DNA from 4 places in the Streptomyces hawaiiensis genome. Region 4 is predicted to be linked to each of the others. Evidence: riboswitches for the same ligand, from Rfam matches in the RefSeq annotation. Region 4 holds a riboswitch; each other region holds the start of a gene.
What was found. Region 4 has a riboswitch for cobalamin ahead of CEB94_RS06695 (ABC transporter substrate-binding protein). Riboswitches for the same ligand answer to the same signal wherever they lie in the genome.
Positions count from the first base shown of each region.

Region 1: it holds a riboswitch for cobalamin, as region 4 does, so the genes downstream of both, CEB94_RS12405 (SCO2321 family membrane protein) here and CEB94_RS06695 (ABC transporter substrate-binding protein) in region 4, are expected to answer to the same signal.
Region 2: it holds a riboswitch for cobalamin, as region 4 does, so the genes downstream of both, CEB94_RS09620 (cobalamin biosynthesis protein) here and CEB94_RS06695 (ABC transporter substrate-binding protein) in region 4, are expected to answer to the same signal.
Region 3: it holds a riboswitch for cobalamin, as region 4 does, so the genes downstream of both, CEB94_RS27085 (ribonucleoside-diphosphate reductase subunit alpha) here and CEB94_RS06695 (ABC transporter substrate-binding protein) in region 4, are expected to answer to the same signal.

Region 1 is NZ_CP021978.1:2,683,636-2,686,835, forward strand. Features, by position in the region: gene CEB94_RS12395 (SAM-dependent methyltransferase) at 1-705, opposite strand, end outside; gene CEB94_RS12400 (phosphotransferase) at 740-1,420, opposite strand; cobalamin riboswitch at 1,703-1,880, shown strand; gene CEB94_RS12405 (SCO2321 family membrane protein) at 1,954-3,159, shown strand; gene CEB94_RS12410 (SCO2322 family protein) at 3,156-3,200, shown strand, end outside.
Region 2 is NZ_CP021978.1:2,076,944-2,080,143, reverse strand. Features, by position in the region: gene CEB94_RS09625 (cobyric acid synthase) at 1-568, opposite strand, end outside; gene CEB94_RS09620 (cobalamin biosynthesis protein) at 570-1,523, opposite strand; cobalamin riboswitch at 1,624-1,781, opposite strand; gene CEB94_RS09615 (hypothetical protein) at 1,897-2,118, opposite strand; gene CEB94_RS09610 (inorganic phosphate transporter) at 2,153-3,200, opposite strand, start outside.
Region 3 is NZ_CP021978.1:5,835,108-5,838,307, reverse strand. Features, by position in the region: gene mctP (monocarboxylate uptake permease MctP) at 1-1,491, shown strand, start outside; cobalamin riboswitch at 1,616-1,755, shown strand; gene CEB94_RS27085 (ribonucleoside-diphosphate reductase subunit alpha) at 1,880-3,200, shown strand, end outside.
Region 4 is NZ_CP021978.1:1,450,412-1,453,611, reverse strand. Features, by position in the region: gene CEB94_RS06705 (APC family permease) at 1-576, opposite strand, end outside; gene CEB94_RS06700 (CoA-binding protein) at 708-1,136, opposite strand; cobalamin riboswitch at 1,217-1,403, shown strand; gene CEB94_RS06695 (ABC transporter substrate-binding protein) at 1,473-2,489, shown strand; gene CEB94_RS06690 (FecCD family ABC transporter permease) at 2,486-3,200, shown strand, end outside.

The DNA.
Region 1 (3,200 bases), 1.2 Mb from region 4:
CAGACCGTCGAAGTAGCGCGCGATCTGCTCGGGGCTGCGCAGGATGTACGGGATCGAACCACCGTCGTTGTACTGCTCGATGGCCCTGACGTACTCCTCGCTGGTGTCGGTGGAGTCGTACTGCACGAGGTAGCTGCCGGGAGGCAGGGCGTCCACCAGCTGCCGCACGATCGAGCGGGCCTCGTCGTGGTCCTCGATGTGGCCCAGGATGCCCATCAGCATGAGGGCGACGGGCCGGTCGAAGTCGAGGGTCTTCCCGGCTTCCCGGACGATCGCGCCGGGCTCGCGCAGGTCGGCGTCGACGTAGTTGGTGACGCCTTCCGTCGTGCTGGTGAGCAGCGCGCGGGCGTGGGCCAGCACCAGCGGGTCGTTGTCGACGTAGACGATCCGGCTCTCCGGGGCCACCCGCTGGGCGATCTGGTGGGTGTTGTCCACGTTGGGCAGGCCGGTGCCGATGTCCAGGAACTGGCGGATGCCCTCTTCGGCGGCCAGGTGGCGCACGGCACGGGCGAGGAAGTAGCGGGCGGCGCGGGCGCCGGTCTCGATGCCGGGGAAGACCTCGCGGAACGCGTCACCGGCCACCCGGTCGACTTCGTAGTTGTCCTTCCCGCCCAGCCAGTAGTTCCAGATCCGGGCCGAGTGCGGCACCGAGGTGTCGATCTTGGGGAACGGCTCCTGCTCGGGGTTCTCCACCTGGTCGGTCATGGACGCTCCTGCGTGTGTGGTCGGGGGCCCCACGTTAGCCGCTCCACGCCCTGGAGAGGATCAACTCCTCTGCGCGGCCCAGGAGTTCGACCTCCACCTGGCTCATCGTCGGACTGGCGCCCCGGCGGCGCAGGGCCTCGGCCAGGGCCGGGCGCGTGAGAGGGGACGGACCGGCCAGGAGGGCGGTCAGCATGGCGCCGGCAGGCGCGGAGAGGCTGTCGCCGGCGACAGCGGCCTGCGCGAGGATCACCGCGGTCGCCGCCCAGTCCAGGCCCGGGTCGCCCTCCACCGCGTCGGACCAGTCGATGACACGGGGGCCGCCGGGGGTGAGGATCACGTTCTCCGGGTGCAGGTCCAGGTGGAGGATGCGGACGGAGGGGTCGGTGGAGCGCAGGGCGGGGACGGCGTGGAGGTCGCGCAGCAGCCGGGCGAGGATTGAGCCCGCCTCCGCCACGTCCAAGCTGCCCGCCAGGCAGGCCTGGAGCATGGTCGGGCCGGAGAGCCGCTCCATCACCAGGTCGGTGCGCGAACCGGTCGGGCGGACCCGGGGCGCCGGATAGCCGTGGGCACGCACATGTGCCATCACCGCCCCCTCGGCCGCAGCGTCACCCCCGCCGCCGCGCTCCCGGCGCAGCACCCACGCCTCGTCGATCACATACACATCGGCCCGTCGCCCGGAGCCGAGCAGCTTTCCCGGTGGTGGTGTGGTCGGCATGGGGCGAAGCTACCCCGCGGCCCCGGCGCCCAGCCGACGAGACGAAGCCCCTGCCGCCAGACACGGAGCGAGGCCCCTGCCCACCTGGCCGCGCCGGCTCGAACCGAAGCCGCCCCGCCGCCCGGCACCGGCCGACATGAAGCGAAGCCACCCCGCCGCCCGCCACTCAGGCCGACATGAAGCGAAGCCACCCCGCCGCCCAGGCCGACAGAAGCGAAGCCACCCCGGCACCTCCACCCACACGAAGCGAAGCCACCCCACCCAACCCGGCCCCTCGGCCGGTTTTCCGCGCCCAGGTACAGTAAGCGGGTCGTCATCACACCGTACGGGGGGAAGCCGGTGCAATTCCGGCGCTGACCCGCAACCGTGAACCGCCCGCCGCGGCGGTGAGCCGGATCGCTTCGTACGGTTTCGTGACCGGCTCACGTGCCCGGCAGCCCGCCGTGCACGGCACCGTCGAGGTATACGGAGCCGAGCCGCCCGGGGGTGCCCGTGCTGCCCGGCTCCCCCACAGGGAGAGGCACCCGCCGATCATGAACGTCCGCCGCAGCGCCGCGGTCCTTGCCGCCGTCGCCGTGATCGGCGCCGCCACCCCGGCCGCCGCCGACCCGTCCCCGTCGCCCTCCCAGGCGTTCCCCTCCGCCCTGTACGGCGACACGGACCCCAAGTTCGACGGCGTCTGGCGCCAGTCGCTCGCGCTGCTCGCGCAGGACACGGTGGGTGTGAAGCCGGCGGCGAAGTCCGTGCGGTGGCTGGTGCGCCAGCAGTGCCCGGACGGCGGCTTCGCCTCCTACCGCCCCGACCCCGCCGCCGCGTGCGACGCCAAGACGATGCTGGACACCAACGCCACGTCCGCCGCCGTGCAGGCCCTCACCGCGCTCGGCGGGCACGACGACACCACCGGCAAGGCCGTCGACTGGCTGAAGTCCGTACAGAACAAGGACGGCGGCTGGGGCTACTCGCCCGGCGGGGCCAGCGACACCAACTCGACGTCGATCGTCGTCGGCGCGCTCGCCGCCGCGGGCGAGAAGCCGGACGGGGTCGACAAGGACGGCAAGTCGCCCTACGACGCGCTGCTGAAGCTCGCCCTGCCCTGCGACGGGGACGGCGACGGCGCCTTCGCGTTCCAGCCGGACAAGAAGGGCGACCTCGCCGCCAACGCGGACGCCACGGCGGCCGGTGTGCTCGGCGCGCTGGGCAAGGGCATGGTCGTCAAGCCCGGCGAGAAGTCCGACGCGGCCTGCGCGAAGGCCGCAACGCCACAGCAGGCGGCGGCGAACGGCGCGAGCTACCTCACCTCAGCCCTCGCCGAGGACGACCACCACCTCATGTCCGCCCTGGCCGGTGCCGAGCCGCAGCCCGACTTCGGCAACACCGCCGACGCGGTCGTCGCGCTCGCCGCGCGGGGGGACACCGCGCAGGCGGAGAAGTCCGTGCGGTGGCTGGAGAAGAACTCCGCGTCCTGGGCCGCGCAGAGCGGTCCGGCCGCCTACGCCCAGCTGATCTTCGCCGCCCACGCGACGGGCACGAACCCGCGCGACTTCGGCGGCGCGGACCTCGTCAAGCAGCTCAACGCGACGGGCCCGGCCCCGCAGACGGCCGAGAAGACCAAGGCCTCGGACGAGAAGGAGGACTCCGGCGACTTCTTCGGGGTCTGGTGGTACGTCGGCGTCTGTCTCGTCGCCGGAATCGGCATCGGGTTCCTGTTCACCGGCCGCAAGAAGCAGCGGCAGCTGTGATCCGCCGGGCCGTTCTCCTCCTCCTGGCCTCGCTCCTGCTG
Region 2 (3,200 bases), 630 kb from region 4:
AACGCTGGTCCTCGGGCGACAGCAGCGCCACCGTCCCGAAGAACGAGGCGAACACACCGCCCCGGTCGATGTCGCCGACCACGAGCACGGGCAGCCCGGCGCCCCGGGCGATCCCCATGTTCACGATGTCCGTCCGCCGCAGATTGATCTCGGCGGGAGAACCGGCCCCCTCACAGATCACCGCGTCATACGTGCCCCGCAACTGCTCCAGGCAGTCCAGCACCGTCCCGAGCAGCCTCTGCTGCCGCCCGCCGTGGTAGCCGCGCGCGCTCATCTCGCCGACCGGCTTGCCCAGCAGCACGACCTGACTGCTCTGCTCGCCACCGGGCTTGAGTAGCACGGGGTTCATCAGCGCGGTCGGCTCGACCCGGCAGGCCTGCGCCTGCATGGCCTGGGCCCGCCCGATCTCGGCCCCCTCCTTCGTCACGAAGGAGTTCAGGGACATGTTCTGCGCCTTGAAGGGCGCGACCTTGACGCCCTGGCGCACCAGCCACCGGCAGATCCCGGCGGTCACGACGCTCTTGCCGGCGTCGGAGGTGGTACCGGCGACGAGAAGACCACCGCCCATGTCATTTCCCCCTCTTCAGCAACCGCGCACTCCTCAGCAGCCGCGCACCGGCGCACACCCCGAGCGCGAGCCAGGTGACCCGCCGCGAGAGCCGCACGGCCCGTTCGACGTCGTGCGTACCGACGGCACGTCCTTGCGTGTTCAGCACGGGCCGGTGCTCCATCCGCCCGCCGTACGAGAGCGTCCCGCCCAGCCGCACCCCGAGCGCCCCCGCGAACGAGGCCTCCACAGGCCCGGCGTTGGGACTCGGATGCTTCGCCGCGTCGTCCCGCCAGGCCCGCATGGCCCCCCGCGGATCCGGCCCGGCCAGGGCGGCGAGTACGGCGGTCAGCCGTGCTCCCGGCCACCCCGCGAGGTCGTCCAGGCGCGCGGAGGCCCACCCGTACCGGCGGTACCGGGCCGACTTGTGCCCGACCATGGCGTCCAGCGTGTTGACGGCCCGGAAACCCAGCAGCCCCGGCACCCCGCCGACGGCCCCCCACACCAGCGCCCCCACCACCGCGTCGGAGGTGTTCTCGGCGACGGACTCGACCACGGCCCGGGCCATACCGTCGGCGTCGAGGGCCTGCGGATCCCGCCCGCACAGATGCGGCAGCCGGGCCCGGGCCGCCTCGACGTCCCCGGCCTCCAGGGCACGCCCGATGGTCCGTGCCTCCCGGGCGAGTGAAGTCCCCCCGACGACACCCCAGGTGGCGGCTCCGGTCAGCGCGACGGAGGCGACGCCGGAGGTCCGCACGGCACGCGCGGCGACGGACCCGAGGGCGATTGTCCCTCCGGCACACACGGCGGTGTGCAGCGCGCCCCACCCGCGGTGGTCCCGCCACAACACCCGTTCCACGGCGCCCGCGGCCCGCCCGAACGCGGCGACCGGATGCCCTCGGCGAGGATCACCGAGCAGCAGGTCACCGATCAGACCGGCGGCGGCGCCGTACGCGAAGACGCGACCGGCACCCATGGGCTCAGCCGGCCGGAAAGGCAGGCAGGGGTGGGATGTTGAAACCGGATGGGCAGCCGCGCATGGCGATACGTGTCCTCACTCAGGGTGTCCACGCCCTGGTTCGACGAGACCGGCGGTGAGAGTTCCTGGCTCCCGGGGATTGCTACCCCGGTGACAGTGGCGGGACCGCGCCGGACTTTCACCGGCTTCCTCTCCTGCCGCCGTACTGGCCCCGGCAGTCCACCACGGCCGGGAACCGCCGTCAACTTGCCGTTGACCTGCGAGGGGAGAGTGTGCAGAACCCCACATCGTCCCCTTCCGTACACACGACGACCGGGCGGCACAGGACCGAAGTCCCGCGCCGCCCGGTGGACGATGTGCGGTCGGGCCGTCAGGCCACGATCAGGTAGATGCCGTACCCGACAGCCGCCGCGCACGCCGCGAAGCACGCGTACGCGCCGGTGACCGCGAGGCTCGCGGACCCGCCCTCCGCCACCGCACGCTCGCGGCGCGACAGGCCGGTGATGCCGAGGGTGAACAGGCCGACGAGGGCCACGGTGACCACGAGGCTGACACCGAAGACGGAGCCGAGGGCCGCCCAGTCGATCTTCATCTCAGAGACTCTTCCTTGTAACCGGGTGGCGGGGTCAGACCGTCGTGGTCGTGGTCGGCGTCCGTTCGACGGTGGCCTGGGCCGGGAACGACGGCACCGGCTCCTCCGCCGGCGTACCGGCCGGCGGCGGCGTCACGGCGGCCATCGCCGTGGTGACCACGCCCGCGGGCTCCGCCTCGTCGGTGTCGTTGACGTTGGTGTGGTCGACGATCTCACGCCGCGACAGCTTCCAGATCGCCGCGCTGGAGGCGATGAGGAAGACGGCCACCACAGCGGTGCCCCAGGCGCCGAAGCCGGTGACGTACTCGGCGAGAGCACCCACCAGGGCCGCCGCCGGCAGCGTCAGACCCCACGCGACGAACATCCGCGTCGCGGTCGACCAGCGGACGACGCCGCCCTTGCGGCCGAGCCCCGCGCCCATCACCGCGCCGGACACGGAGTGGGTGGTGGACAGGGAGAAACCGATGTGCGAGGAGGCCAGGATGACCGTGGCCGCGGAGGTCTGGGCGGCGAAGCCCTGCTGCGGCTGGAGGTCGGTCAGGCCCTTGCCCATGGTGCGGATGATGCGCCAGCCGCCCAGGTAGGTGCCGAGCGCGATCGCGACGCCCGCGGAGAGGATGACCCACATGGGCGGGTCGGAGTCGGGGGCGAGGGTGCCGCCGGCGATCAGGGCGAGGGTGATGATGCCCATGGTCTTCTGGGCGTCGTTGGTGCCGTGCGCCAGGGAGACCAGGCCCGCCGAGGCGATCTGGCCGGCCCGGTAGCCCTTCCGGGACGCCTTGCCGTCGGCCTTCTTGCCGAGGGAGTACGTCAGCCGCGTCGCCAGCATCGCCGCGAGGCCCGCGACCAGCGGGGCGGCGATCGCCGGGATCAGCACCTTGGTGACCAGCACGTCACCGTGGACCGCGCCGACGCCCGCCGAGGCGATCGTGGCACCGATCAGACCGCCCATGAGAGCGTGGGAGGAGCTGGACGGCAGGCCGACCAGCCAGGTCAGCAGGTTCCAGAGGATCGCGCCGACCAGGGCGGCGAAGATGACCTCAGGACGGATGCCGGCCTCGTCGACGAGGCCCTTGGAGATC
Region 3 (3,200 bases), 4.4 Mb from region 4:
CGCTCGTTCGGCACCTGGGTCACCTGGTTCCTGCTCGGCGGCGACCTGTACACCGCGTACACCTTCGTGGCCGTGCCGGCGGCGATCTACGCGGCGGGCGCGGCCGGCTTCTTCGCGGTGCCGTACACGATCCTGGTGTACCCGCTGATCTTCACCTTCCTCCCCCGCCTGTGGTCGGTCTCCCACAAGCACGGGTACGTCACGACGTCCGACTTCGTGCGCGGCCGCTTCGGCTCGAAGGGCCTGTCGCTGGCGGTGGCCGTGACCGGCATCCTGGCGACGATGCCGTACATCGCGCTCCAGCTGGTCGGCATCCAGGCCGTGCTGGACGTGATGGGCGTCGGCGGCGGCGAGGACACCAACTGGTTCATCAAGGACCTGCCGCTGCTGATCGCGTTCGGCGTGCTGGCGGCTTACACGTACTCGTCGGGTCTGCGGGCCCCCGCGCTCATCGCGTTCGTGAAGGACACGCTGATCTACATCGTCATCGCGGTGGCGATCATCTACATCCCGATCAAGCTGGGCGGCTTCGACGACATCTTCGCCAAGGCGAGCGAGGCGTACGGCCAGACCAACCCGGCGACGGGTGCGCCGCGCGGTGCGCTGGTACCGGCCGAGGCGGGGCAGTGGACGTACGCCACGCTGGCGTTGGGCTCCGCCCTGGCCCTCTTCATGTACCCGCACTCGATCACGGCGACGCTGTCCTCGAAGAGCCGTGAGGTGATCCGCCGCAACACCACGATCCTGCCGCTGTACTCGCTGATGCTGGGTCTGCTGGCGCTGCTCGGGTTCATGGCGATCGCGGCCGGGATCAAGGTGCAGAACGGGCAGCTGGCGATTCCGCAGCTGTTCGAGACGATGTTCCCGGACTGGTTCGCGGGCGTGGCGTTCGCGGCGATCGGCATCGGCGCGCTGGTGCCGGCGGCCATCATGTCCATCGCGGCCGCGAACCTCTTCACCCGCAACATCTACAAGGACTTCATCAAGCCGGACGCCACACCGGCGCAGGAGACCAAGGTCTCCAAGCTGGTCTCCCTGCTGGTGAAGGTCGGCGCCCTGGCCTTCGTCCTCACCATGGACAAGACGGTCGCCATCAACTTCCAGCTGCTGGGCGGCATCTGGATCCTGCAGACCTTCCCGGCCCTGGTCGGCGGCCTGTTCACCCGCTGGTTCCACCGCTGGGCCCTGCTCGCGGGCTGGGCGGTCGGCATGGTCTACGGCACGGCCGCCGCGTACGGCGTCGCCTCGCCCACGCAGAAGCATTTCGGCGGCTCCTCGAAGGAGATCCCGGGCATCGGCGAGATCGGCTACATCGGCCTCACGGCGTTCGTCCTGAACGTGGTGGTGACGGTGGTCCTGACCTTCGTCCTGAGGGCCCTGAAGGCCCCCGACGGCATCGACGAGACCAAGCCGGAGGACTACACGGCCGACGCGGGCGACCCGGGGGTCCAGGTGGAACTCCCGCCTGCCACCGCCGGTTCGGCGCACTGACTTCAGGGGCGCGGAGCCCGGCACACACCACCCGCAGCGGGCCGTCGTGATCACGTATCACGGCGGCCCGCCGCCGTTTCCGACACAACATCTGGGGGTGCCTTCCGAACCTGGCACAAGATGTATGCTCATGCTCGCTGTCGCCGCAGGGGAATCCGGTGTGAATCCGGAACTGTCCCGCAACGGTGTGCTTGCGCATGTCTGTTCCCCGAACCGCCATGCACAGGAGTCAGTCCGAGGACCTGCCGACAGCGCACCCGGCCACCCGGCCGGTGTGCCCTGACGTCCGGGCCTCGTGGAATGGGCCGGTGGACGCGACGCCGCGTGCGCTCGCGTGCTGCCCCCTGCCCTCGACGAGGCCCCCGTGCCGAGCGAGGGAGAGCCCCACGTGACCATCGCGCCAGCCGAACCGGTCTCAGCCACCGAAGAGCCCGACGCTCCCGGTACCGCGCTGCTGCGGACCCTGACCGAGCTGACCGCCGACCTCCCCGACGCCGACCCCGGCCGGGTCGCCGCCGCCGCCCTGCGCGGCAGGTCCTCGCGAGCCGACGAGGCGGAGTTGCGTGATCTGGCGACGGAGGCCGCGGCCGGTCTGATCTCCGAGGACCCCGCCTACTCCCGGCTGGCCGCGCGGCTGCTGACCGTCGGCATCCGCGAGGAGGCCGCCTCACAGGGTGTCACGTCCTTCACCGAGTCCGTCGCGGCCGGCCACCGCGAGGGCCTCATCGCCGACCGCACCGCCGAGTTCGTCCGGCTGCACGCGGCCCGGCTCGACGCCCTGATCGACACCGGCGCCGACGACCGCTTCGGCTACTTCGGCCTGCGCACGCTGCACAGCCGCTACCTGCTGCGCCACCCCCACACCCGCAAGGTCGTCGAGACGCCCCAGCACTTCCTGCTGCGGGTGGCGAGCGGCCTCGCCGAGGACGACACCACGCGCGCGCTGGACGAAGTCGCGGCTCTCTACGGCCTCATGAGCCGCCTCGACTACCTCCCCTCCTCCCCCACCCTCTTCAACTCGGGCACGCGGCACCCGCAGATGTCGTCCTGCTACCTCCTCGACTCCCCCAAGGACGAGCTGGACTCCATCTACGACCGCTACCACCAGGTGGCCCGGCTGTCGAAGCACGCCGGCGGCATCGGGATCGCGTACTCCCGCATCCGCGCCCGCGGTTCACTGATCCGCGGCACCAACGGGCACTCCAACGGCATCGTGCCGTTCCTGAAGACCCTCGACGCCTCGGTCGCCGCGGTGAACCAGGGCGGCCGCCGCAAGGGCGCGGCCGCGGTCTACCTGGAGACCTGGCACTCCGACCTCGAGGAGTTCCTGGAGCTGCGCGACAACACCGGTGAGGACGCCCGCCGCACGCACAACCTGAACCTCGCGCACTGGGTGCCGGACGAGTTCATGCGGCGCGTGAACGCCGACGCGCACTGGTCGCTGTTCTCCCCCTCGGACGTGCCGGAGCTGGTCGACCTGTGGGGCGAGGAGTTCGACGCCGCGTACCGGGCGGCCGAGGCGAAGGGCCTCGCGCGGAAGACCCTGTCCGCCCGTGAGCTGTACGGCCGCATGATGCGCACCCTCGCGCAGACCGGCAACGGCTGGATGACCTTCAAGGACGCCGCCAACCGCACCGCCAACCAGACGGCCGAGCCGGGCCACGTCGTCCACTCGTCCAATCTCTGCACGGAGATCCTGGAGGTCACCA
Region 4 (3,200 bases):
GCCGTGCTCGGTGAAGTTGCCCGGGTGGAAGTTGCCGGCCGCGATGATGAAGATCGCGGCCAGCGGCACGGCCACCTTCCACCAGGTGGCGGCGCTGTTGGTGTGGGCCAGGATCCGCACGCCGAGGAAGTTGACGACGACGAACACGGCCATCAGCGCGACGGCGACGACGAAGCCGCTCGTCGTCAGCGTCCCGTCCTTCGCGTGCTGGAAGCCCCGCGCCCAGTGCCAGTGTCCGGCGTAGCCGATCATGGCCTCGACCTCGATCGGGGCCACCGTCGCCGCCTGGAGCCAGGAGAACCAGCCGAAGGACATGCCGGCCAGCCCGCCGAACGCGTAGTGCGGATAACGGGCCGTGCCGCCCGCGACCGGGAACATGCCGCCGAGTTCCGCGTGCACCAGGGCCAGCAGCACGATCGCAACGGCGCCGATCAGCCAGGACAGGATCGCCGCGGGGCCGGCCGCCACGACGGCCTTCTCGGCGCCGTACAACCAGCCCGAGCCGATGATGGACCCGACCGACGCCCACATGAGCCCGATCAGCCCGACATCCCGGCGCAGGCCGTTTCTTTCCATGAATGCGGGGCCTCTCATCAGTGAACTCGAAGAGTCCGGAGCAAGAGGCCTCAGGTTAGGAATCGGTCAGCCGGCGGAAGAAGACCAGTTGTGCAGCCTTGACCGGGCGCGGGTGTTTCGTGGGAAACGCTTCAGGATTCCTGTACGCGGTGATGAGACAGCCGTGGGATCTCGATCGCCGGGCAGCGGTCCATCACCATCTCCAGCCCCGCCGCGCGGGCCCGGTCGTACGCCCCCTCGTCGATGACGCCGAGCTGGAACCAGACGGCCTTCGCGCCCTTGGCGGCCGCCTCGTCCGCGACGGCCCCGGCGAGGTCGCTGTTCACGAACACGTCGACGACGTCCACGTCGAAGGGGATGTCCGCCAGGCTCGCGTACCCCTTCTCCCCGTGCACCGTCTCCGCCTTCGGATGCACCGGCACGACGCGCTTGCCGAAGCGCTGGAGCACGGCCGCGACGCCGTACGCCGCCCGCTGCTCGTTCGACGACAGGCCCACCACGGCCCAGGTGTCGCCGAGCTCGGTGAGGATCCTGCGGACCGCTGCCTCGTCGCCGTACACCGGCGGCCTCCTCGGGAGTCGTGGACGAACTGCTCTCCCGGCAACGACGCGGAGTGCGCGGTGATTCCCGGGCGCCTCCGTGATAGCTTGCCGAGGCCAGTCGAACCCATGTACGTGGGTCAGGGAATCCGGTGCGAATCCGGAACTGACGCGCAGCGGTGAGGGGGACGGGCGGGGCCTCGGCCACTGGACGACTCGGTCGTCCGGGAAGGCGTCCCGCACCGGGTGAACCCGAGTCCGAAGACCTGCTGGCGGCCCCCGCGGCCGCACGCGGCGGGGGAGCACCGTACGACCGGGCTCCGCGAATGGGCCCTCGACGACTGAGGACTGGTTCCCGTGCCCCTCGCTCCACCCGCCCGTGCCGCTGCCCTGCTCGCGGCCGGCTCCCTGCTCCTGACCGGCTGCGGGGGCGCCGAGGCCACCGACGCGAAGGCCGCCGTCACACTCTCCAACTGCGGGCACGAGGTCCGCGTCGCGGCCGCGCCGCGGCACGCCGTGTCCCTCAACCAGGGCACCACCGAGATCCTGCTCTCCCTCGGCCTGGCCGACCGCCTCGCGGGCACGGCCACCTGGACCGACCCCGTGATGAAGGGGCTGGAGAAGGCCGACGCCGAGGTGCCGCGCATCGCCGACAACACCCCGTCCTTCGAACGCGTCCTGGACGCCGAGCCCGACTTCGTCGCCGCGTCGTTCGTCTCCACCCTCGGCAAGGGCGGCGTCGCCACCCGCGAGCAGTTCGAGAAGCTCGGCGTCCCCACCTACGTCTCCCCGTCCGACTGCGCGGGCAAGGACAACTCGGGCGGCGGTGACGGCGCACGCGACAAGGCTCTGGGCATCGACACCGTCTACGGCGAAGTATGTGACCTCGCGACCGTGTTCGGAGTGAAGGGTCGCGGCGACGCGCTCGTGTCCTCCCTCCGGCAGCGCATGAAGAAGGCCACGGCGGGCATCGACGCCTCCGACGTCACCCTCCTCTACTGGTTCGCGAACTCCGAGTCGCCCTACATGGCGGGCTGTTGCGGAGCGCCCGGCATCATCACCCGGGCCCTCGGCGCGAAGAACGTCTTCGACGACACACACGAGGAGTGGCCGCAGGTCAACTGGGAGACGGTCGCCGACCGCGACCCCGACGTCCTCGTCATCGGCGACCTGACCCGTAAGTCGCAGACCGCCGAGTCGGCCGCGAAGAAGATCGCCTTCCTGGAGTCCAACCCGGTCACCAGGAACATGGACGCCGTCCGGCACAAGCGGTACGTGCTGCTCAGCGGGCAGGCCATGAACCCGACCATCCGCACCGTCGAGGGCGTGGAGCAGGTGGCCGCCGGGCTGCGCCGGTCCGGGCTGGTGAAGTGACCGCCCAAGGTCCGCCGGATGCCGGGGTCCGGCCCCGGCGCGGGGCCGGACTCGCCCTGGGGGCGGCCGGGGCCGTCGCGCTCGCCGCGTCCGTCGCGGTGGCCCTCACCATCGGTCCCGCCGACCTCCGCGTCGGTGACGTGTGGTCCGTCGTGGCCGCCCACCTCGGCCTCGGCAGCTCGCAGCTGACGCCGATCCGGGACGGGATCGTCTGGCAGCTGCGACTGCCGCGCACCCTGCTCGCGGCCGTGTGCGGAGCCGGACTCGCCGTGTGCGGGGCGGTGATGCAGTCGCTGCTGCGCAACCCGCTCGCCGACCCCTTCGTACTCGGGGTGTCCTCGGGCGCCTCCACCGGAGCGGTCCTCGTGGTCGTGCTCGGCGCGGGTGGCGGTGCCCTCTCGGTGTCGGCGGGCGCGTTCCTCGGCGCCCTGCTGTCCTTCGCGCTGGTGCTGCTGCTCAGCCACACCCTCGGCGGCACCACCGACCGGGTGGTCCTCGCGGGCGTCGCCGCCATGCAGCTCTTCTCCGCGCTCACCTCCTTCGTCGTGATGACCTCCGCCGACGCCGAGACCACCCGCGGTGTGCTGTTCTGGCTCCTCGGCTCACTCGGCGGCGCCGGCTGGACCGACGTATGGCTGTGCCTGGCGGTGCTGGCCGTGGCGCTCGTGGTGTGCCTGTCGTACGCCCGTACCCTCGACGCCTTCGCCTTCG